4 regions of the Brevibacterium sp. K72 genome follow, and region 1 is predicted to be linked to each of the others. Evidence: riboswitches for the same ligand, from Rfam matches in the RefSeq annotation. Region 1 holds a riboswitch; each other region holds the start of a gene.
The links. A riboswitch is a leader RNA that binds a small molecule or an ion and turns the genes downstream of it on or off. The one in region 1 is predicted to bind thiamine pyrophosphate.
Positions count from the first base shown of each region.

Region 2: it holds a riboswitch for thiamine pyrophosphate, as region 1 does, so the genes downstream of both, ACQ1RG_RS08805 (ECF transporter S component) here and thiO (glycine oxidase ThiO) in region 1, are expected to answer to the same signal.
Region 3: it holds a riboswitch for thiamine pyrophosphate, as region 1 does, so the genes downstream of both, ACQ1RG_RS07250 (TenA family protein) here and thiO (glycine oxidase ThiO) in region 1, are expected to answer to the same signal.
Region 4: it holds a riboswitch for thiamine pyrophosphate, as region 1 does, so the genes downstream of both, thiM (hydroxyethylthiazole kinase) here and thiO (glycine oxidase ThiO) in region 1, are expected to answer to the same signal.

Region 1 covers NZ_CP191582.1:2,493,685-2,498,927, forward strand. Annotated here, with positions in the region: gene ACQ1RG_RS11145 (SRPBCC family protein) at 1-345, shown strand, start outside; gene moeB (molybdopterin-synthase adenylyltransferase MoeB) at 329-1,495, opposite strand; gene ACQ1RG_RS11155 (thiazole synthase) at 1,492-2,277, opposite strand; gene thiS (sulfur carrier protein ThiS) at 2,279-2,515, opposite strand; gene thiO (glycine oxidase ThiO) at 2,512-3,693, opposite strand; TPP riboswitch at 3,684-3,786, opposite strand; gene thiE (thiamine phosphate synthase) at 3,810-4,487, shown strand; gene ACQ1RG_RS11175 (ketopantoate reductase family protein) at 4,484-5,243, shown strand, end outside.
Region 2 covers NZ_CP191582.1:1,991,784-1,997,026, forward strand. Annotated here, with positions in the region: gene ACQ1RG_RS08790 (hypothetical protein) at 1-35, shown strand, start outside; gene ACQ1RG_RS08795 (energy-coupling factor transporter transmembrane component T family protein) at 43-879, opposite strand; gene ACQ1RG_RS08800 (ABC transporter ATP-binding protein) at 872-2,362, opposite strand; gene ACQ1RG_RS08805 (ECF transporter S component) at 2,362-2,991, opposite strand; TPP riboswitch at 3,017-3,125, opposite strand; gene ACQ1RG_RS08810 (universal stress protein) at 3,216-4,193, opposite strand; gene ACQ1RG_RS08815 (DUF4916 domain-containing protein) at 4,460-4,999, opposite strand; gene ACQ1RG_RS08820 (MmgE/PrpD family protein) at 5,216-5,243, shown strand, end outside.
Region 3 covers NZ_CP191582.1:1,647,547-1,652,789, forward strand. Annotated here, with positions in the region: gene ACQ1RG_RS07240 (hypothetical protein) at 1-470, opposite strand, end outside; gene ACQ1RG_RS07245 (dihydroxyacetone kinase subunit DhaK) at 634-2,322, shown strand; gene ACQ1RG_RS07250 (TenA family protein) at 2,310-2,993, opposite strand; TPP riboswitch at 2,991-3,093, opposite strand; gene ACQ1RG_RS07255 (ATP-grasp domain-containing protein) at 3,111-4,127, opposite strand; gene ACQ1RG_RS07260 (VOC family protein) at 4,245-4,607, shown strand; gene ACQ1RG_RS07265 (HutD family protein) at 4,674-5,174, shown strand.
Region 4 covers NZ_CP191582.1:108,264-113,506, reverse strand. Annotated here, with positions in the region: gene ACQ1RG_RS00570 (substrate-binding domain-containing protein) at 1-230, shown strand, start outside; gene ACQ1RG_RS00565 (ATP-binding cassette domain-containing protein) at 251-1,072, shown strand; gene ACQ1RG_RS00560 (sugar ABC transporter permease) at 1,069-2,280, shown strand; TPP riboswitch at 2,516-2,619, shown strand; gene thiM (hydroxyethylthiazole kinase) at 2,607-3,467, shown strand; gene thiE (thiamine phosphate synthase) at 3,464-4,171, shown strand; gene thiD (bifunctional hydroxymethylpyrimidine kinase/phosphomethylpyrimidine kinase) at 4,168-5,034, shown strand; gene ACQ1RG_RS00540 (TenA family protein) at 5,133-5,243, shown strand, end outside.

The sequences.
Region 1 (5,243 bases):
CCGGGACTGGCGTGGGTGCACGCTGTCGACGGAACGCTCGCCGAAGGCTCCAGGGCGCAGATCGGTGTGCGCAGCCCCCTCGGCCTCTCCCTGTCGATGATGCTGCGCATCGAAGCGATCGACCCGCCCCGGCAGGTCGTGCTCAGCGCCGAGGGGGACCTGCGCGGTACCGGGGTGTGGACGCTGCGCCGGTCGGGACCGCTCACCGTCATCGATGCCGTGTGGTGCGTGACGACGACGCGTCTGGCCCCACGCCTGCTGCGCCCCCTGTCGGCCAGGATGCATGCCGCGGTCATGGCCGCAGGCGAGACCGGCCTGCGCCGTCGCCTCAGCGCGCGGGCGTAGGGGAGTCCGCGGCGGACCAGGCCTCGATCCCGCCGGCCAGCGAGCGCAGGCGCACTCCCTCCGGAGTGCCGGGAGCCGCGGCCGCCACGGCCTTCGCCGACCGGACTCCCGACCGGCAGTGGACGACGATGTCGGTGGCGGGGCCGACCACCTCGGCGAGGGCCGGCCACCCCCGGTCGACGACGACGTCGAGGGGCACATGGACGGTGCCGGGGATGGACTGGACCTGCCGCTCCCACTCCTCGCGGACATCGACGATGACCGCGTCGGCCCCCAACGCACGAGCCTCGGCGACGGTGACCTCGTCGACGGCGGGCGCCGAAGCTGCCGGGGGAGCCGCACACGCGACGGCGACCTCGGTGAGGTCGGTCACGGCAGGCCGATCCGGGTCGGCGGAGAAACGCAGCGTCGTGAAGGTCGTCCCCAGCACATCCGTGCGCAGGAGCCTGCCGATGAGGGGGTCCCCGATGCCGCAGATGAGCTTGACGGCCTCGGCGGCCATCGTCGATCCGACGAGACCGCAGAGGACGCCGAGGACTCCTCCCTCGGCACAGGTGGGCACCGAATCGGCGTCGGGGATGTCGGGGAAGAGGTCGCGCAGCATCGGTCCGTGACCGGGCACGAAGGTGCTCACCTGGCCCTCGAAGCGGAAGATCGTCCCCCACACGAGCGGGGTGCCGGTGAGCTCGGCGGCATCGTTGGACAGATACCGGGTCGCGAAGTTGTCCGCACCGTCGATGACGAGATCGTGGGCGGCGAAGAGCTCGAGTGCATTGTCCGGGCTCAGGCGTTCCGCGAGGGCGGTCACGGACAGATGCGGGTCGAGGCGCAGCAGCGCATCCCTGGCCGAGTCTGCCTTGGGGCGGCCGACGTCGGCATCGCGATGGAGGATCTGGCGCTGAAGGTTCGAGACCTCGACGCGGTCGTCGTCGATGACGGTGAGGAGTCCGATCCCCGCCGCCCCGAGGTACTGGAGCACCGGGGCTCCGAGGCCGCCGGCGCCGACGACGAGGACCCGCGCGGCCCGCAGCCGCCGCTGGCCGAGATCTCCGACCTCTGGGAGGCTGAGATGCCGCGCGTACCGGGCGAGCTCATCGGGCGTGAGCGCGTCGACGGGCTCGACGAGCGGGCGCAGAGGTGTCCCGCTCATGGCCCCATCACCAGGTTCTCCGTGGTGACCCTGCCCTCGTGAGGTGAGGAGGCGAGTGCCAGCGGACGCTTGGGGATCCGTCCCGCGCCCCGAGCCAGGCGGCCCGCCTCGACGGCGAGCGCCATCGCCCGAGCCATCGCCGGTGCGTCATGGGCGCGGGTGACCGCCGAGGCGAGCAGCACGGCCGTGCACCCGAGCTCCATCGCCAGCGCCGCATCCGAGGCCGTGCCCACGCCGGCATCGAGGATGACGGGCACCTGCGCACGGGCGACGATCGTCTCGATGTTGTGGGGGTTGAGGATGCCCAGACCCGAGCCGATCGGGGCCCCTGCCGGCATGACCGCGGCGACCCCGGCGTCCTCGAGGCGCTTCGCGAGCGCCGGATCGTCGTTGGTGTAGGCGAAGACCGTGAACCCGTCGAGGACGAGCTCCTCGGCCGCCCGGAAGAGCTCGACCGGGTCGGGCAGGAGGGTATCCTCGTCAGCGATGACCTCGAGTTTGACCCACGAGGTCTCGAGCGCCTCCCGGGCGAGCTTGGCCGTGAGCACAGCGTCCCGGGCGGTATAGCAGCCCGCGGTGTTCGGCAGGGAGCGGATGCCGAGGCGTTCGAGGAGGGCGAAGACCGAGTCCCTGGCGTCAGCGTCGAAACGGCGGATCGCCACGGTCGTCAGCTCCGTCGCCGAGGCGGTCAGTGCGTTCTCGAGGATGCTCAGGGTGCTCGCCCCTCCGGTGCCCATGACGAGGTGGGAGTCGAAGGTCGCTCCGTCGATCGTCCAGCTCATCTCAGCCTCCCTGCACAGCGGTGACGATGTCGACGGTCTGGCCGTCGACGATGGCGAACTCGGCCCAGAGTCCACGGCGGATGACCTCACCGTCGACGGCGAGGGCCACCCCGAGACGGCCTCCGTCGACGGGAGTCCCGTCCGTCGCGAGCTGCCTGCCGGTGACGTGCTCGACGAGCGAGCGGGCCGTGGTGCCTGAGGCGAGCTCGCTGCTCTCCCCGTTGAGTGTGATGGTCATGGTTCCTTCCTTGCTGTGGTCATCGCCGCCACGAGGCGCGGAGACGGGCTCTCGTTCGACTGTGCGGCTTCGGAGAAGCGGCGGGGAGCAAGGGCCGCGGGCGCCCCTGCGGGCAGCCACGGGGAGTCCGAGCCGCAGACGAGGTCGGCGCCGAAGCGGGCCCCGAGCGGGGTGAGGAGGACCCCGTGGCGGAAGTACCCAGTGGAGACGACGCAGCCGGGATCCGTGCGCCCGACGAACGGGAGATCGTCGGGGGAACCAGGCCGGGCACGGGCAGTGATCTCGGTGACCTCCGCGTCGAGGATCCCGGGCACGAGCCTTTCGGCGTCGTGGAGGAGACGGTGGACGCCCTCGGCGAGCACCCCGGGGCGACCGTCCTCCCGGGACGTGGCGCCGAGGACGAGCTCCCCGTCGGGACGGGGGACGATGTAGACGGGCCGACCGGCGACGAGTCCGCGGATGGTGCGGGTGAGCAGCGGTGGCGCGCTCGGGTCGGTGCGCAGCCGGATGATGTCGCCGTGGACGGCGCGCAGCGGCAGGTCGGGGGTGCCTGCGATCGATCCCGCCGCTTCTCCGGCGGCGAGGACGATCTGGTCGGCCGCGAGGCTGCGCCCATCGGCGAGGGTGACACCGATTGTTCGGCCGCTGACGCGGACGAGTCCGGTCGCCTCCTCACGGACGATGTCGTCGTCGAGGAGCGAGAGCAGGGCGCCGGTGATCCGTCGTGGGTCGATCGCATGGTCGCCGGGGATGCGCACCGCCCCGCTCACCCCCGGCGAGAGCGCAGGCTCGAGATCACGGGCCCGCGACCCGGTGATGAGCTCTACCTCGGACCCCGCCTCGGTCTGCAGAGCGCGCAGGTCCCGCAGGGTCGCGAGGTCCGCCCTGTCTCCGGCGCACACGAGGGTCTCGGTTCTCGTCTCGCCGAGGTCGTGCCCGGTCTCGGCGGTGAGTCGCGAGGCGAAGTCGGGGTAGAGATCGGCAGAGGTGCGCATGAGGGGGAAGAGCGGGGACTGGCCCCATGCGATCTCCGCGGCCGGGGCGATCATGCCGGCGGCGGCATACGAGGCCCCTTCGCCGGGTGCGGGGTCGATGAGCGTGACCGACGCTCCCCGGCCACGCAGTTCCCATGCTGTGGCGAGCCCGATGATCCCGGCCCCGACGACGATGACGTGCACTGTATTCTCCCTCCGGCGGCATGACCCGCATCAGGTGCGGCGGTCGGCACGAAGCCCTCTCAGCCTCCCAGCGAGGCTCCCGCGAACTCCTCTACTCTAGGAGCATGGTTCCCGCGATGACAACGTCCTCCGCCCAGCGAGACACGCAGACCACGACTCGAACCGCGCGTCGGCGCTCGCTCGAGGAGGCCCGCCTCTACCTCTGCACCGATGCCAGAACCAAGCAGGGCGATCTCGCCGCGTTCCTCGACGCCGCATACGCCGGGGGCGTCGACATCATCCAGCTGCGCGACAAGAGCCTGGAGGCACGAGAGGAGATCGCCGCCCTCGAGGTCCTCCGGGACGCCGCCCGCCGCCATGGCAGGCTCTTCTCCGTCAACGACCGTGCCGACGTCGCCCTCCTCGTCGGCGCCGACGTCTTCCACGTCGGACAGGGTGACCTCACGAGCGGCCAGGCCCGTGCCGTGCTCGGACCCGACGTCCTCCTCGGCCGCTCGACCCACTCGATCGACCAGGCGCTCGCCGCCGACGCCGACCCCGACATCGACTACCTCTGCCTCGGGCCCGTGTGGGAGACCCCGACGAAACCCGGGCGACCGGCCGTCGGCCTCGAGCCCCTGCGGGAGATCACCGGACGGGTGAACACCCCCTGGTTCGCGATCGGCGGCATCGCCGCCGGTGAGCGGCTCGACGCGGTGCGCGAAGCCGGAGCCGAGCGCATCGTCGTCGTCCGCGCCGTCACCGAGGCCGATGATCCCGCCGCAGCGGCAGCGACCCTGAAGGGAGAGCTGTGAGGATCCTCATCGCCGGAGCCGGGGCCACCGGGGGAGCGTTCGGCACCCGCCTCGTCGAAGCCGGACGTGACGTCACCTTCCTCGTCCGACCCGAGCGCGCCGAGGCGCTGCGCGCATCGGGGCTGCGCTTCATCGGCCCCGACGAGGACAGGACGAACCCGGTGGCCGTGACGACCGCCGAGGAGCTCGCAGCGAACCCGATCCCTGCGGACCTCGTCCTCATCGCCGTCAAGGCCGGCGGCCTCGACCAGGTCATCGACGACATTCGCCCGGCGATCGGGCCGGACACGCTCATCATTCCGTTCCTCAACGGCATGGCCCATATCGACCGCCTGGACAGGGAGTTCCCCGGGCAGGTGCTCGGGGGCCTCGTGAAGATCATCGGCACGATGCGCGGATACGACGTTGTGCAGATGACGGACATGGCGACGATGACGATCGGCCGCCTCGGCGGGGGAGAGGTGCCTTCCGGGATCGTCGAGGCCCTCGACGTCCCCGGCTTCCGCCTCCAGGTCATCGATGCCATCGATGACGCACTCTGGGAGAAGTGGGTCTTCATCGCCGCAGCCGGCGTGGTCACGTGCCTCTTCCGGGCGCCCGTCGGGGCGATCATGGCCGCCGGCGGCGAACCCCACGTCGTCGCGATCGTCGACGAGCTCGAAGCCGTGGCGATGGGCGCCGGACACCCGATCTCGGCGCGCTCCCGCGCGGTGACGCTCTCGATGCTCACCGCCGAGGGCTCCTCATTCACCTCAT
Region 2 (5,243 bases), 500 kb from region 1:
GCTCCCACCTCAAGGACCTCATCGGTCAGGTGTGAGCCCGCCTCAGCCGGGGATGATCGGGTTCCATGTCCCCAGCAGGTGCGCCGAGGCGATCGCCGCCACGGTGACGGCCATCGCGGTGAGCACGACGACCGCGTCGGCGATCCCGAATCGTGAGCGTCGCCGCCACGTGCGTCCCCGTCGCCCGAAGGCGCGACCCTCCATCGCCATCGCCAGCCTCGTCCCCCGCCTGATCGACTGGACGAGGAGGACGAAGATCCCGGCGAAGAGGCTGCCGGTGCGCCGCAGCACGGAACCTCCGGCCAGCCCCCTGGCGCGACGCGCCATCGCCAGGGTCTGCCATTCGGTGACGAGGAGGCCGAGCAGACGCGAGGCCGCGAGCACCGAGACGACGACGGTCTCCGGCAGTCGCAGATGTTGGACGAGCGCATCCGAGAGATCCCTCGGATCGATCGTCGAGGCGAGGACGACAAGCGGGACGGCAAGCGCGAGGGCACGGACGAAGATCGCCGCCGCGGATTCGAGGGACCCGGTCGTCATGAGGATCGGACCGAGATCGACGACGACCGCCCCGGTCTTCTCCGCGAGGATCGCCGTGCCCCATGCCGCGAGCAGCGCCCCGAGCGGCAGGAACCACAGGCGCTTGAATGCCGCCCACAGGTCGAGCCCGCTCAGCGGCAGAGCGAGCAGCGAGAAGCCGAGGATGACCCCGGCCGAGACGATGTCGATGCTCAGCAGCGCCCCGACCATGAGGATGAGGGCGACGGCGATCTTCGTCAGTGGATTGCAGCGGACCAGCGCAGTCGACCGGACGACGGGAATGAGCTGACCGGGATCCTCGATCGCGACCCTCTCTCGGGCCGGCGCAGCCTCACTCAACGCGCTCACCTCGCAGCGGCTGCGCGCTCGTTCCGAGGCTCACACGCCTCGCCCCGATCGCGTCGAGGAAGTCGTGGTCGTGGCTGACTGCGACGACCGCACTGCCGTGGTCGAGGACGTCGAGGAAGAGCGCGACGAGTCCCGCCCAGGTCAGCGCATCCTGACCGAATGTCGGCTCGTCGACGATGAGGACCCGCGGCCTGGGCGCGATCATCGCCGCCACTGACAGCCGTCGCATCTCGCCCCCGGAGAGTCCCTGCGGGTGGGCGTCGGCGATCTCGGTGAGCCCGAGTGTCTCGAGCAGGCTGGTCACCCGCGATTCGACTTCGCTCTCACTCCATCCGGCCAACCTGGGGCCGAGGGCGAGCTCGCCTGCCACGCTGGCCTTGAGGAACTGGTGTTCGGGCTCCTGGAAGACCATTCCGATCCTCGGTGCGAGGAAGGCCGACGGCCAGCGGAAGGGCCGGTCGTGCTTTGCGCCTTCGGCCAGTGTCCCGTGGGCGCGCACTTCGCCTGCGAACTCGGGAATGAGTCCGGCCAGGGTGAGCGCCGTCGTCGACTTGCCGGCGCCGTTGGGTCCGACGATGCCGACCGCCTCGCCGGCTCGGATCTCGAGCGAGAGGTCGGTGGTCGCAGGCACCCCCGCCCGTGGCCGGGCCGCACTCAGCCTCTCAGCGGTGAGCACCGTCCCTCCCGGCTCGCCGGATCGCAACGCTCCCGGCTGACGCGGGGGAGTGCGGGAGCCGGACTCGGGCACCCAGATCCCGGTGGCCCGGAGCACCTCGGCGAGGGCGGGATCACCGAAGACCGCGGACGGCGACCCGTGCGCGACGACGCCGTCCTGACCGAGGACGATGACGGTGTCGACGTCGTCCGACCACAGCCCCACCCGGTGCTCGACGACGATCATCGTCGCCGAGGTGGCCGCCTGGACCGTGAGCACCGCGTCCCGGACCGAGGCCGCCGAGGCGGGGTCGATGTTCGCCGTCGGTTCGTCGAGGACGATGACCTCGGGTGCCATCGCGTGGATGCCGGCGAGTGCGAGGCGCTGCTTCTGGCCCCCGGAGAGTGCGGCCGTGGGGTGGTCGAGGGGCAGGTCGAGGCCGAGCGCTGCCAGGGAGGCGGGGATGCGCTCGTCGATGACTTCGGCGCTCATCCCGAGGTTCTCCATTCCGAAGGCGACGTCGTCGCCGACGCGGGAGAAGATCACCTGCGAATCGGGGTCCTGGAGGACGAGCCCGGTCACACCTCGGCGAGGGTCCGGTGGGGCGTCGCCGATCACGAGGTCTCCTTCGGCCTCACCCGATTCGACGGGGAGGACACCCGCGATCGCGTGGAGCAGCGTCGACTTCCCCGCCCCTGACGGGCCGAGGAGGAGAACCTTCTCACCTGCGGCGATGTCGAGGTCGAGGGGGCCGACGGCGAGCGTGTCCCGATCGGCGTGCCGCCACGAATAGCCGCGAGCGCGGATCGGCAGACCCATCAGCGGATGCGGCCGGAGGCGAACGAGGACAGCGCCCCGGTCTTCGCGATCGCACGGTAGGCGTACCACGCACCGATGCCGGAGATGACGATGCCGGAGACGATCGCGCACACGGCGTAGGCGAGCTGGTAGGTCAGCTGCCATTCGGCGTTGTAGAGGATGTTCTCGCTCACGGCCATGAAGGCGGCTGCGACGAGACCGGACAGCGTCGTCACCCACAGCGTGAACCTCCGGTAGCCGAAGGCGGCGAAGACGAGTTCGGCACCGAGGCCCTGGATGAAGCCCGACAGGAGCACGGTCGAGCCGAAGTGGGAGCCGAGGACGCCCTCGACGATCGCGGCGAGCACCTCGCAGAGCAGCGCGGCACCGGGCTTGCGGATGATGGCGCCGGCCAGAGGTCCGGCGAGCACCCAGAGTCCGGCGATGAGTCCGATCGAGGGCGGGAAGGCCTGGAAGCCGAGTTCGATGACCTTCCAGCTGGCGGCGAGCACCCAGAAGATCAGGCCGACCGCGATGCCGAGCACCGCGGTGACGACGTAGTCGACGACGCGCCACTTCTTCGTCGGCGGGGCCTGCGTGTAGGCGGGTGCGGACTTCGCGGCGGTTCCGGGCGCGGTGGTTCTCGGCATTGTGCCTCCTCGTGTCGCAAGGAGGGGTAGAAGAGTCTCGACTTCCTTCGGCGGTGCTAGCCGCATCAGGTTCGAGGGTCTGCAGCATGATCTGCACTCTCAGCGCCCCTGCTGGCGCTCCCCTGTCGTGAGACTTACTGTACAGCACCCGCCGCGCCGCCTGTCGGGACCGCGTCAGGCGATCAGGCAGGCGGCGATGGTCGTCATGTGTCGTGCGGCTGTGGTCAGCTCGGGACGATCATCACCGGACCCTCGGCATGGTGGAGGACCCCGCGGGAGACCGAGCCGAGCAGCGCGCTCTTGACCGCTCCGCGACCACGCGTGCCCATCACCGTCAGCTGCGCCCGCTTCGTCGCCTCCGAGAGCATCGCGGTCGCATCGCCGACGACCACCGAGGTGGAGATCGGCAGACCCGGGAACTGCTCGCCGAGCGCATCCGCCTCCGCCGAGAGCGCGGTCTCGAGCTGCTTCTGCCGACGGTCGGCGACGTCGGCGCCGAGCTCGAGCTCGGGATACCAGTAGAGCCACTCCTCGCCGGCGGGCAGGACGGAGACGACCTCGAGTCCGGCCTCCCTCGAGGCGGCCACCTCGGCGGCGGTGAACATCGCGATCCGCGCGGCCTCCGAACCGTCGACGGCGACGACGACCGGTCCGCGGGCCTCGCCGCGCTGTGCTGAGTGCTGGGGGACGACGATCGTCGGGCAGTGCGCGTGCGGGGGCAGGGCCGTGGAGACCGATCCGAGCATGCGACCGAGGAACCCGCCGCGCCCTCGGGCGCCGACGATGACCACCTCGGCGTTGGAGCTGAGGTTGACGAGGACGCCGGCGGCGTCGCCGGATTCGGCCGCGTACGTCACGGGTTCGGGATGATCGGCGAGGAGTTCGGACGCCTCGGCGAGGAGCTTCTCGGCTCCCCGCAGTGCGGCCTCGTCCTCGGGTTCGGAGGGTATGGAGGCCATGTTCGGGTAGATCATCAGCGGCATCGTGAACGCCGTGACGACGGTCAGGGGGACGCCGCGGTGGAGGGCTTCGATCGCGGCGTAGCGCAGGGCCAGGGCCGCGAGTTCGGATCCGTCGAAGCCGACGAGGACGCCGAGGTCGCGGCTGAGTCCGGACTCGGCGGGCCGCGGGTCGGCGGCGCGGTCATCGGTCGGGTTCGCAGCGGCCTGGCGAGCGGGGTTCCGGTGGGCGTCAGCGTTCATGGCAGTCCTCTCGACGGGGCCTGACCAACCCTGACGATGACGGCGGCCCCGAAAACCACATCCGTCGTCGTCGCCTCCAGTCTACCAGTGCACTTCTACAGCGTGTAGAAAAGTCGCCGAGGCGGTCGCCGGGTTGCCGTGCGTTCGCCGGGTGCGTGGGATTGCCGAGCAGTGGACGCGCAGTGTCGATTCTGGGCGCGCGAATCGACACTGCGCGTCCATAACTCGCCGGGTTACGCCATGGCACGGGCCCGGTGCGCGCTGTCTCAGATGGGAAAGCCGAGGTAGCTCAGGGCTGCGCGGATGATGTGCTCCTGACCGTGGGAGAGTTCGCTCGCGATGTCCTCGCGCAGCGCCTCCGACGGCGTGAGCCAGTCGAGGCTGAGCGCGTCCGCGCGCGGGGTGCACTCGCCGCGGACCTCCATGACGAAGCACATCGAGATCGCGTGCTGACGCGGGTCGTGGAGGAGCGCCGCTCCCTCGGTGGGGAAGTACTCGGCGATGTGGAACGGCGCGATGGCCGGGGGGACGACCGGCAGCGCGAGCGGACCCAGGTCGTTCTCGGCATGGCGCAGCAGCGCCGCGCGGATCGACTCGTGGTAGCGGATGCGGCCGCCGACGACCTCGCGACCCAGGGTGCCGTCGTCGAGGCGGCGCAGCAGGAGGCCGATCTCCTCGACATCGCCGGCCTCTCCGACGCGGACGGGGATGGCATTGACATAGGGGATGGGAAGTCGGCGACGAAGCTGGGCGAACTCGTTGTCGTCGAACCAGTTCTCGTCGAAGTCGAGGGCAGTGCGGGTCATATCCCGATTGTGTCACAGTTCACCTCGACGGACGGGTGGGAGGAGGGGGGTCGAGGCGGCTCATGCCGGTCGGGTAAAGTATCTTGATGTCAAGATAAAACTCCGGCCGGGCCGCAGCGTCGCAGTGACGTGGCCTACAGTTGAGTCAACCACTCTCCGGCCAGCGGCGGTCGTGACATGGCCCGCAGCGGTCAACGACGATTGAAGGGATTGTCCATGATTGATCATGAGGTCCGTACCCACA
Region 3 (5,243 bases), 850 kb from region 1:
TCCTCGTTGAGGAGTTCGACGTTGCCGGATTCGAACGGGTCGTCGTCGCAGAGGATGGCGACGTAGCGGCCGGTGGGTTCGTGGCCCTCGGGCAGAGGGTAGATCTTCAGCCGGGACAAGGCCGCCGAGGCCTCCTCGACGAGGACGTCGCCGCTGAGATCGGACAGGGTGCTGTTGACCGGGGCGTCGGCGCTCGTGCCGTCGGTCTCCTCGTCGACGTCGTCGTCGACCCATGCGTTCGCCGACTCGGTCTCGACGAGGAAGCCGGCGATCTGCGAGAGGATCGTCGCATACGACGCGCCCTCGGTGGTCCGTTCGATCCACCCTGTCTCGCCGTCCTCATCCTCCGTCTCGAAGTATCCCCACACCATGGTGGGGAAGAACTTCGGCGGCACGGATTCGATGATGTCGGGGCGGAACAGCCCGAACGGGATCCATTCGGAATCGTGGTCGACGGGGGAATCGTTCATCGGTCAATAGTGCCACGAGCCGGGCGGATCCGCCGACGGTCGGCAGGTGAACAGCCACCCTGCCACTCCGCCGGGCAGGTATAGCATGGCACCGTCCGCACAGCCGGTGGCCGTCGACTGCCCACCGGACCGGCACACGACGCTGACCTGCGAAAGGATCTCCATGAGCGCGTTCTTCGTCTCGCCCACCCCGACCATCAGTGCCCTGCGCGGCTTCGCCCGCGCCCACTCGGACCGTGTGGCCCTCACCGAGGACCCGCTCTTCGTCCGCTCCCGCACCCGGACCCCTGAACGCCGAGTCGGCCTCGTCTCCGGCGGCGGATCGGGCCACGAGCCCATGCACGTCGGTTTCGTCGGGCAGGGCATGCTCGATGCGGCAGTGCCCGGCGAGGTCTTCGCCTCCCCGCACAACGCGCAGATCTACTCCGCCTCGCGCGCCGTCGCCGGAGCAGACGGGGTCCTCCACATCGTCAAGAACTACACCGGCGACGTCATCAACTTCGCCATCGCCGCCGAACGCCTCCAGGCCGCGGGCATCCCGACACGCACCGTCATCGTCGACGACGACATCGCCACCGACAGCGACGAGACCGAGACCGGCCGCCGGGGCACCGGAGCGACCGTCGTCGTCGAGAAGATCCTCGGTGCCGCCGCCGACTCCGGGCTCGGGCTCGACGAACTCGCCGACCTCGGCGCCGAAGTGGCCGACCGTTCCCGCAGCCTCGCCGTCGCCGCCCGCGCCCAGACCGACTCCCACACAGGGAGGCCCGCCTTCGATCTGGCCGAGGGAACGCTCGAGTACGGGGTCGGCATCCACGGTGAACGTGCCGCTTCCTCGATCGACCGGGAGGACTTCGACGCACTCGTGGCGAGGATGGTCGACGAGGTCCACGCCGCCGTCGCAGGCGACCCCGCCGACGGCGACCTCCTCGTCTTCGTCAACGGACTCGGTGCCAGCACGCAGATCGAGCTCTTCAACGTCTTCGACGCCGTCACCCGCGCCCTCGAAGCCAAGGGCGAGAAGGTCGCGGCGTCCCTCGTCGGCGACTACGTCACCGCCCTCGACATGACCGGCTTCTCGATCACGCTCACCCGAATGCAGCCGCAGTGGTTGGACTGGTGGGAAGCCGCCACCTGCACTGCGGCCTTCCCCGCGCCCGTCGCCGACGGCACACCGACCGCATCTATCGCCGAACGCGTTACCGACCAGGGTGGCGCAGACGAGACCGACGTGGGCACACTGCGCACCCGCGCACAGGATCGCAGCACCGACCTCGAGACCGCCGTCGTCATCCGCTTCGCCGAACTCGCCGAAGAGCATCACGGCCACCTCACGCGACTCGACCAGGTCACCGGTGACGGCGACTTCGGCGACAACCTCCGCGGCGGTCTCCGCCATGCGACCCGACTCATGGAGGAGGCCGACGCGGCGGGATTCGCCGCCGCCGAACGTGCCTTCCTCAACGGCGTCGGCGGCACGAGCGGGCCTCTGCTCGGCCTGCTCTTCCAGGAGCTCAACGCCGGATACGCGAAGCTTGGGGACGACGAGCACCCGAGGACCGTCTGGGAGCAGGCGACCGCGGCTGGCTCGGCGGCGATCCGCCGCGTCGGCGGAGCCGAGCCCGGCGACCGGACGGTCATCGACGTCCTCGAACCGACCGCCTCAGCGCTGAGCGGAGGATTCGCCTCGGCCGCCGAGACGGCCGCCGACGCCGCCCAGGCCACGGCCGAACTCCAGGCCAGGCGCGGTCGTGCGAGCTATGTCGACGGGCGCGGCCATGGCACCCCCGACGCGGGCGCGGTCGGGATCTCGCTGCTCTTCACCGCGGCCGCCGAGGTCTACGAACGCTGAGCCCGGTACGCCTCATCGAAGAACGCGCGCTCGAGCCCGACGGCCCGCCCCCACAGCGCGGTCAGCCGCTTTCGGGTCGTGACCGACTCGGCGTCATCACCCCGGGGAAAGACGCGTTCGAGTTCGTCGACGAGGAACTGCACCCACGCGGAGAAGTCCTCACCGCGGTGGAGGTCGATCCAGCCGACGTGGACGGCACGGGTGGGCATCTCCCGCTCGAGCTCACCCCAGTCGAGGTAGAGCCATTCGGCGATGACGAGGACGACGAGGAGATCCGGGTACGACGCCGAGGCGACGGCGGTCCGCATGACCTCGCGGAAGCCTTCTGTCGGAGCGAGGAGGACAGGGTCGGCGTAGTCGTCCTCGGTCACCCCTACCTCGGCGAAGGCGCGGATGAAGTACGAATCCTCATCGGCTTCGAGGAACCCCAGCTGCCGGGCGAAGCGGAGCTTCGCCTCGATCCGGTCGGCATGCGCGACGCACGCGCCGAGCATCGCGAGAAAATCCTCGAAGAACTGGTAGTCCTGGACGAGGTAGGTCGCCATGACGTCGTCAGGCACGGTGCCCGCGAAGAGCTCCTCGACGAACCGGTGGCCGACCGCGGCCGACCAGTCCTCGTCCGCTGAGTCGCGCAGCGCCTCGACGGCGCCGCCCTGGGACACAGTGATCATTCGTCTCCTCCAACTTCCTCCGCCGGCATCATCCGGATCAGGTGTAAGGGTCTGCCTTCGCACTCTCAGCGCCGGGTCAGGCGCTCCCCTGTGGTGGTCTGAGACTATCAGGCCCGGTCAGGGCACGGGAATGCCCGCAACCGCGCCGAGGCGCAGGCTCAACTCCTCGGCGATGCGCGCTGCCGCGGGCTGCCGGCCGGCCGCACGCTCGGCCTCCTCGACGGCCGAGTTGTAGTTCGTGTTCGTGTTGATGTCGTAGACGACCTGCCGGCCGTCGGTGGTCTCGATGAACTCGACACCGGCGAAGTCGATGCCGAGGTCGCGGAGCAGTTCCTCGAGTCGGCCGATGAGCGGGGTCTGTGCGGTGATCTCCTCGCGCCGGGTGAACTGGCTGACCGGCGCCGAGGCGGTGCGCTGGTCCCCGGCGGTCCCAGCGGTCAGGATCTCGCACGCGTCGGCGGGGCAGAGTTCGAACGAGCCGGCAGAGACATCGACTCTCACGGCATAGTGAAACCGGCCGCCGATGAACTCGGCGCGGGTGATGAACGGTGCGGCCGGCTGCAGGTACTCCTGGATGAGGGTGATGCCGTCGATCGGCTCGTCCGCGCCGTCGGGTCCGAAGTCGGCGATCGCCTGCTCGAGGTCGGCGTGGGAGTCGAACCGGCGCACGCCCAGGCCCTTGCCGCCCTGGTTGTGCTTGGTGATGAACGGGGGAGCGAAGTCCGCAGCCGCCTCGGTGATCGCGGTGCTCCCGAACGCGGCGGCGGTCCTGGGGACGTCGAAGCCGTGGGCTGCGAGTTCACGGTGCTGGCGGATCTTGCTGACCTCGAGCTCGTAGACGTCGGAACCGTTGATGACCGTCCGACCGGCGGCCTCGAGCCACGCGAGCACCGCCCGGCCGAAGTCCTTGACATGCGGGTCGGTGCGCGTGTGCGAGGACGCGGAGAGGCGGGACCAGAAGAGGGCCTCGGGCGGCTCGGCGGCCAGGTCGATCGTCGCTCCGGGCAGCAGCCATTCGACGTAGTCGACGCCCTGGGACTCGAGCGCCTCGGCGAAGGGGGTGATCCACTCCGGGTTGTCGTGGATGATGTAGACCGCGGGCCTGTCGGCGACGGGCAGCTGCTGGGTGCTCATGGAAGGCCTCTCGATGTCGTGTCGGAACGCTGGACGTATTGCTCAACAATCCTACGGGTCCGGGGATTCCCGGCCGAAGCCGTTCACCGCGTCCGTCCACCGGCGTAGACTCAGGCTATGGCTATCGCAAAGCAGCCCGTGATCGTTCTCGACGCTCCGGATGCTGGTGAGCTCGCCCGCTTCTCCGGCGACCTCCTCGACTGGCAGGTCCGCGTCGACGACGACGGCACGTGGGCTGAGATCACATCCGACTCCTGGCCGCCCATCTGCTTCCAGCAGGTCGAGGACTACCACGCCCCGAGCTGGCCCAGCCAGGAGCATCCGCAGCAGATGCACATCGACGTCATGGTCGACGACCTTGACACCGCAGAGGCACAGGTCATCGAACTCGGTGCCGGCAAGGCCGCGGTGCAGCCGGGGGAGACCTTCCGCGTCTTCCTCGACCCCGCCGGCCATCCGTTCTGCCTCTGCGTCAGCTGAGGCGGTGCCGGCCGACTGAGGCGGCGCGGGCCAGCCGTGACGGCGCCCGCGTCTACGATGGCGAGCATGGACCTCATCGCGTCGTTCGACGACATCGCACCGAGACCGTGGGCCAATGGCGCAGGTGAGACGACCGAACTCGTCTCACTCGACGAATCCGCGCGCCTCACCCCGGATCGCCGCCGGTGGCGGCTGAGCATCGCCCGCCTCGATCGTCCGGGTCCGTTCTCGTCCCTGCCCGGACTCGATCGGATCTTCTGTCCCACCGCCGAGGTGGTCCTGTCGATCGACGGCACCCTCCACCGGGCGGGCCCCGGGCGTCCCCTGCGTTTCAGCGGCGATGCCGACGTCGCTCTCACCGAACTGCGAGAGTTCTGCTTCGCGATCAACCTCATGACCGAGCGCGAAGGCGACCACCCTGCCCTGACGATGCTGCCCGCACCCGCCGAGCGGCCACGATTCGTCCTCACACTCGAACCGGTCGAGGGATGGGGGCGGTTCACCCTCCTCGAACTCGACGGTTCCGAGGAGCTGCCGGGCCGCCTCGGCGTCATCGAGATGAGCTGAGGAGGGGGAGGCTCCGGTCGCGCCCACACGGAAGCGAATCCTGAGGAAAACGTGCGAGTCGGGTGTACC
Region 4 (5,243 bases), 1.4 Mb from region 1:
ACAAGTCCATCCCGCCGCAGGCCGAGTACGCGGCGAAGGCCGCGGTCGCGCTCGCCAACGGCGAGGAGCCGAAGGCCGCGACGACGTACAAGGACACGCCGACCGACTTCGTCGAAGCCAAGGTCGTCACGAAGGACACGATCAAGGACATCGTCGGCGACCAGATCAAGGCCTCGGACATCTGCTCGGGCATCGATGAGAAGCTCTGCGCCGATGCCGGAATCGAGTAGGGGACGCTGAGCGCACGCCGATGACTTCACAGACGAACGAGCCGACGCCCGCGTTCGGGCGGGCGTCGGCGACCACACAGCCCGTGCTCGAACTGCGCGGAATATCCAAGCGCTTCGGTGCCGTCCAGGCACTGACCGACATCAATCTCACCATCGGCCGCGGCGAAGTCGTCGGGCTCGTCGGCGACAATGGTGCCGGCAAGTCGACGCTCGTCAAGATCATCGCCGGCGTCCATGGCGCCGACGACGGCGAGCTCCTCATGGACGGCCGCCCGCAGAGGTTCTCCTCACCCAAGGACGCGCAGAAGGCGGGGGTCGCCACGGTGTTCCAGGACCTCTCCCTGTGCGAGAACCTCGACGTGGTGGCGAACCTCTTCCTCGGCCACGAGGACACCCGGGCCGGCGTCCTCGACGAAGTCGCCATGGAGGCGAAGTCGTGGGAGCTGCTGCGCAGCCTCTCGGCGAAGATCCCCAGCGTCCGGGTGCCCATCGCCGCCCTCTCCGGTGGTCAGCGGCAGACAGTCGCGATCGCTAGGTCCCTCCTCGGCGAACCGTCGATCGTCATGCTCGACGAGCCGACCGCGGCCCTCGGAGTCGCCCAGACCGCCGAGGTGCTCAACCTCATCGAACGCCTCCGCGACCGCGACCTCGGCGTCCTCCTCGTCAGCCACAACATGGCCGACGTCCAAGCCGTGTGTGACCGCGTCCACGTCCTGCGCCTGGGCAAGGACGCCGGCGACTTCCCCGGTGATGAGCGCACCGACGTCCTCATCGCCGCCATCACGGGAGCCAACGACAACGTCGTCACCCAGCGGGCGGCACGCAGGGGTGAGCGCCGATGACCCGGAACTCGTTCATCACTGACGAACGGATCTCGCAGGAGGGGTTCGTCCGCACCTTCGTCCGGCGGATCAGGGAAGGCCAGCTCGGCTCGTTCCCGGTCATCCTCGCCCTCGTCATCATCGTCATCGTCTTCCAGTCGGCGAACAGCAACTTCATCTCCCCTGCCAACCTCGTCAACCTCTCCACGCAGGTCGCCTACCTCGCGATCCTCGCCCTCGGGATCAACCTCATCCTCCTCCTCGGCGAGATCGACCTCTCGCTCGCCCAGCTCGGCGGACTCTGCGCCTCCGTGCTCGGCGTCCTCGTCGTCCGCCAGGGAGTGCCCCCGCTCATCGCCCTGACGATCATGCTCCTCCTCGGCCTCGTCGTCGGTGCCATCCAGGGCTGGTTCTTCGCCGTCGTCGGCATTCCCGCCTTCGTCGTCACCCTCGCCGGTCTGCTCGCGTTCACCGGACTGACCCTGACGACGCTCGGCACGCAGAAGAACCTCTCGATGGCCGACACGTTCGCCTTCGATTTCGCGAGCTACTACTTCCCCGCGATGTGGGCGTACGTCTTCGGCGCGGTCGCGGTCATCGGTTTCGCCGCCGGGCTCATCCACTCGAAGCTGCGGCGGCACAACGCCGGACTCGACAGCGCGAGCTGGACGTCGGTGATCATCCGCATCGTCCTTCTCACCGCAGTCGTCTTCGGCTTCCTCATCCTCGTCAACCAGGACTTCGGGCTGGCGATGCCGTTCTTCCTCATGCTCGTCATCGCGATCGTCATCGACCTCGTGCTGCGGAAGACGAAGTACGGCCGATCGATCTACGCCGTCGGCGGCAAGGTCGAGGCCGCCCGGCGCGCCGGCATCCGGGTGACCTGGGTGCGCATCAGCGTGTTCATGACCGCCGGTGTCCTCGCCGCGCTCTTCGGCTTCGTCAAGGCCGGGGTGACGACGAACGCGGGATCGACGCTCGTCGGCACGCAGGACCTCCTCAACGCCATCGCGGCGGCCGTCATCGGCGGCACCTCGCTCTTCGGCGGGCGCGGATCGGCGTGGGCCGCTGTGCTCGGGGCGCTCGTCGTCGGAGCGATCAACAACGGCCTCTACCTCATCGGCTTCAACTCCGATGCGCAGCAGATCATCACCGCGCTCGTCCTCCTCACCGCCGTCGTCATCGACGCGATCAGCCGCCGCGGCCAGCGCTACGTCGGCAGAGGGTAGGCGTCGGAGGGTGGGCGACAGAGGTCTGACGGCTGCCGGTAGGCAGCTGGGTCGGTCGCCGAGGCGGAACTGAGTCACTTTTCGCCCGATCAGTCGGTTCAAGACCAGATCGATCGGACGAAAAGTGAATCATCGGGGCCGGGCGGCTGGATTGAAAGTGGGGTCGGGTGGGTTCGCGGCGGTGGGCCGTGCGGGCGCCGTCGTCGCCCCCTAGGTGTCGGTGATACAGTCGGGGGCAAATGACATGGGGTGCCCGGTGCGACTCGCGCAGGGCTGAGAGAACACCCATCGAACCTGATCTGGGCCATGCTAGCGAAGGGATCGTCATGACCGACATCGACCTGTCGTCGGCGCATGCGCGGCTGCGCGCGTCGAACCCGCTCATCCAATGCATCACGAACACGGTCGTGCAGCAGTTCAGCGCGAACGTGCTCCTCGCCGTCGGGGCGTCACCGGCGATGCTCGACCACGACGCCGATGCCGCGCAGTTCGCCCACCTCGCCGGCGGTCTGCTCGTCAACTTCGGCACAGCGACGAACCAGCAGTTCCTCGCCGCCGACGCCGCCGTCGACGCCGTCACCGAGGATGCCAAACCCTGGGTGCTCGACCCCGTGAGCATCGGCGCTGCCGACCACCGCACCACCCGGATCCGCCGCGCCGCGGCCGCCCACCCGACCGCGATCCGCGGCAACGCCTCGGAGATCGCGGCACTGGCCGGAGCCGGAGCGGGCGGGCGCGGGGTCGAGTCCACCGACGAGGTCGACGCCGTGCTCCCGGCCGCCGCCGAGCTCGCCCGCACGACCGGCGCCATCGTCGCCGTTTCCGGTGCCCGGGACGCCATCGTCGCCCACATCGACGGGGCCGACCACATCGCCCGCGTCGACGGGGGACACTCATTCATGCCGCTCGTCATCGGCACCGGCTGCTCACTCGGCGCCGTGACCGCCGCCTACCTCGCCGCCGTCCCGCCGGCGGGGACGAGTTCGCAGGCGGGCCCGGCAGGATCGGCCGCGTTCGAGCGCTTCACCGCAGTCGTCGCCGCCCACGCCCACTTCGCCGTCGCCGGAGAGGCCGCCGCCACCGGGGCCCTCGGCCCCGGCACCTACTCGGTGCACTTCCTCGACGCGCTCTTCACCACCGACGACGAACGGATCGGCCGCGCCCGGGTCGAGGTGACCACAGTATGAGCGGGGATCGGCTCGCGGGCATCGACACCCGCCTCTATCTCGTCACCGATACCGCGCAGTGCGCCGGGGCGGGTCGAACCGTCGCCGAGACCGTGCGCGCGGCCGTGACCGGGGGAGCCGGTGTCGTCCAGGTCCGCGACAAGGACATCGACGACGCCGAATTCCTCGTCCTCACCCGTGAGGTCATCACCGCCGTCACCGAGGCGACCGCCGGGACCGACCGCCGCGTTCCCGTCTTCCTCAACGACCGGGTCGCCGTCGCCCGCCGCCTCCTCGACGAGGGCAGCGACGTCCACATCCACGTCGGCCAGACCGACACCCCCGTCGCCGAGGTGCGCGACCTCCTCGGCGACGGCCCCCTCGTCGGCCTCTCCGCCGCCGAACCCGAGGAGTTCGCCACGGCCCAGGAGACCGGCGGCGTCGACCTTGTCGGCATCGGACCGGTCTTCGACACGACGACGAAGACCGACGCCCCGGCCGGGATCGGTCCCGACCGCCTTGGCGAACTCACCGCCTCGGCGGGGATCCCCGCGGTCGCGATCGGCGGCATCGACGCCGAGCGCGCGCACGAACTGCGGGGACGAGGACTCGTCGGCATCTGCGTCGTCTCCGCGATCTGCCGCGCCGAGGATCCCGAGCAGGCGGCCGCGGACCTCCTCGACGCCTTCGGCGACGGCACCCGAAAGGACGGGGAACAGGCATGAGCGAGCGACCACCGATCGCGCTGTCGATCGCCGGCACCGACCCGAGCGGCGGGGCGGGAATCCACGCCGACCTCAAGACGTTCACCGCCCTCGGCGTGCTCGGGACGACGGCGATCACCGCCCTCGTCGCGCAGAACACCCACGGGGTGTCCCGCGTCTACCCGATCGACGAGGACTTCGTCACCGATGAGCTCGACAGCGTGCTGAATGACATGCCCGTCGACGCGACGAAGACGGGCATGCTCGGATCCCGGTCGCTCGTCGACCTCGTCGTCGACCGGGCAGCGACCTCCGACTTCGGGTTCTTCACCGTCGACCCCGTCATGGTCGCGACCTCCGGACACCGCCTCCTCGAGGTCGATGCCGTCGACGCCGTGCGCACGCGCCTGCTCCCGGCCGCCGACCTCATCACCCCGAACCTCCCCGAGGCGGCCCTCCTCCTCGGCGACGACGTGCCCGAGGCGACGACCCCTGAGCAGATGCGCGACCAGGCCAGGGAGCTCGTCGCGCGCGGCACGCGCGCCGTCCTCCTCAAGGGCGGGCACGCCGCAGACGGCGAGGTCGCCGACATCCTCGTCACCGCCGACGGGGAGGTCACCGAGTTCGCCCACCCTCGGATCGCGACCCCGAACACGCACGGGACCGGGTGCACGCTCTCGGCTGCGATCACCGCCGAGGCGGCCGTCCTCCGGCGGGCCAACGGCGGGAAGACGCTGGCCTCTGAGGACATGCGGCAGGCAGTCGAACGGGGACTCGACTTCCTTGCCCGGGCGCTCGCCTCGGCGGCGGACTGGAAGGTCAGCCTCGACCCCGCGGGCGCCCACGGACCGGTCGACCATCAGGTCGACATCGTCCGCCGCTGACCCCGCCCGAGCACCGTACCCGGAGCGCTTCACCATCGCAGCACCGCGGCGCCCCGGACCCGACCCGATCGACGACGATTCGACCCAAGGAGACACGTATGACGACGACCTTCGCCGCCGGCCCGCAGACCACCGAACTCTGGGACCACGTCCGCCCGATCATCGAGGCGATCGAGGCGCTGCCGTTCCTCAGCCAGCTCGCCGAGGGC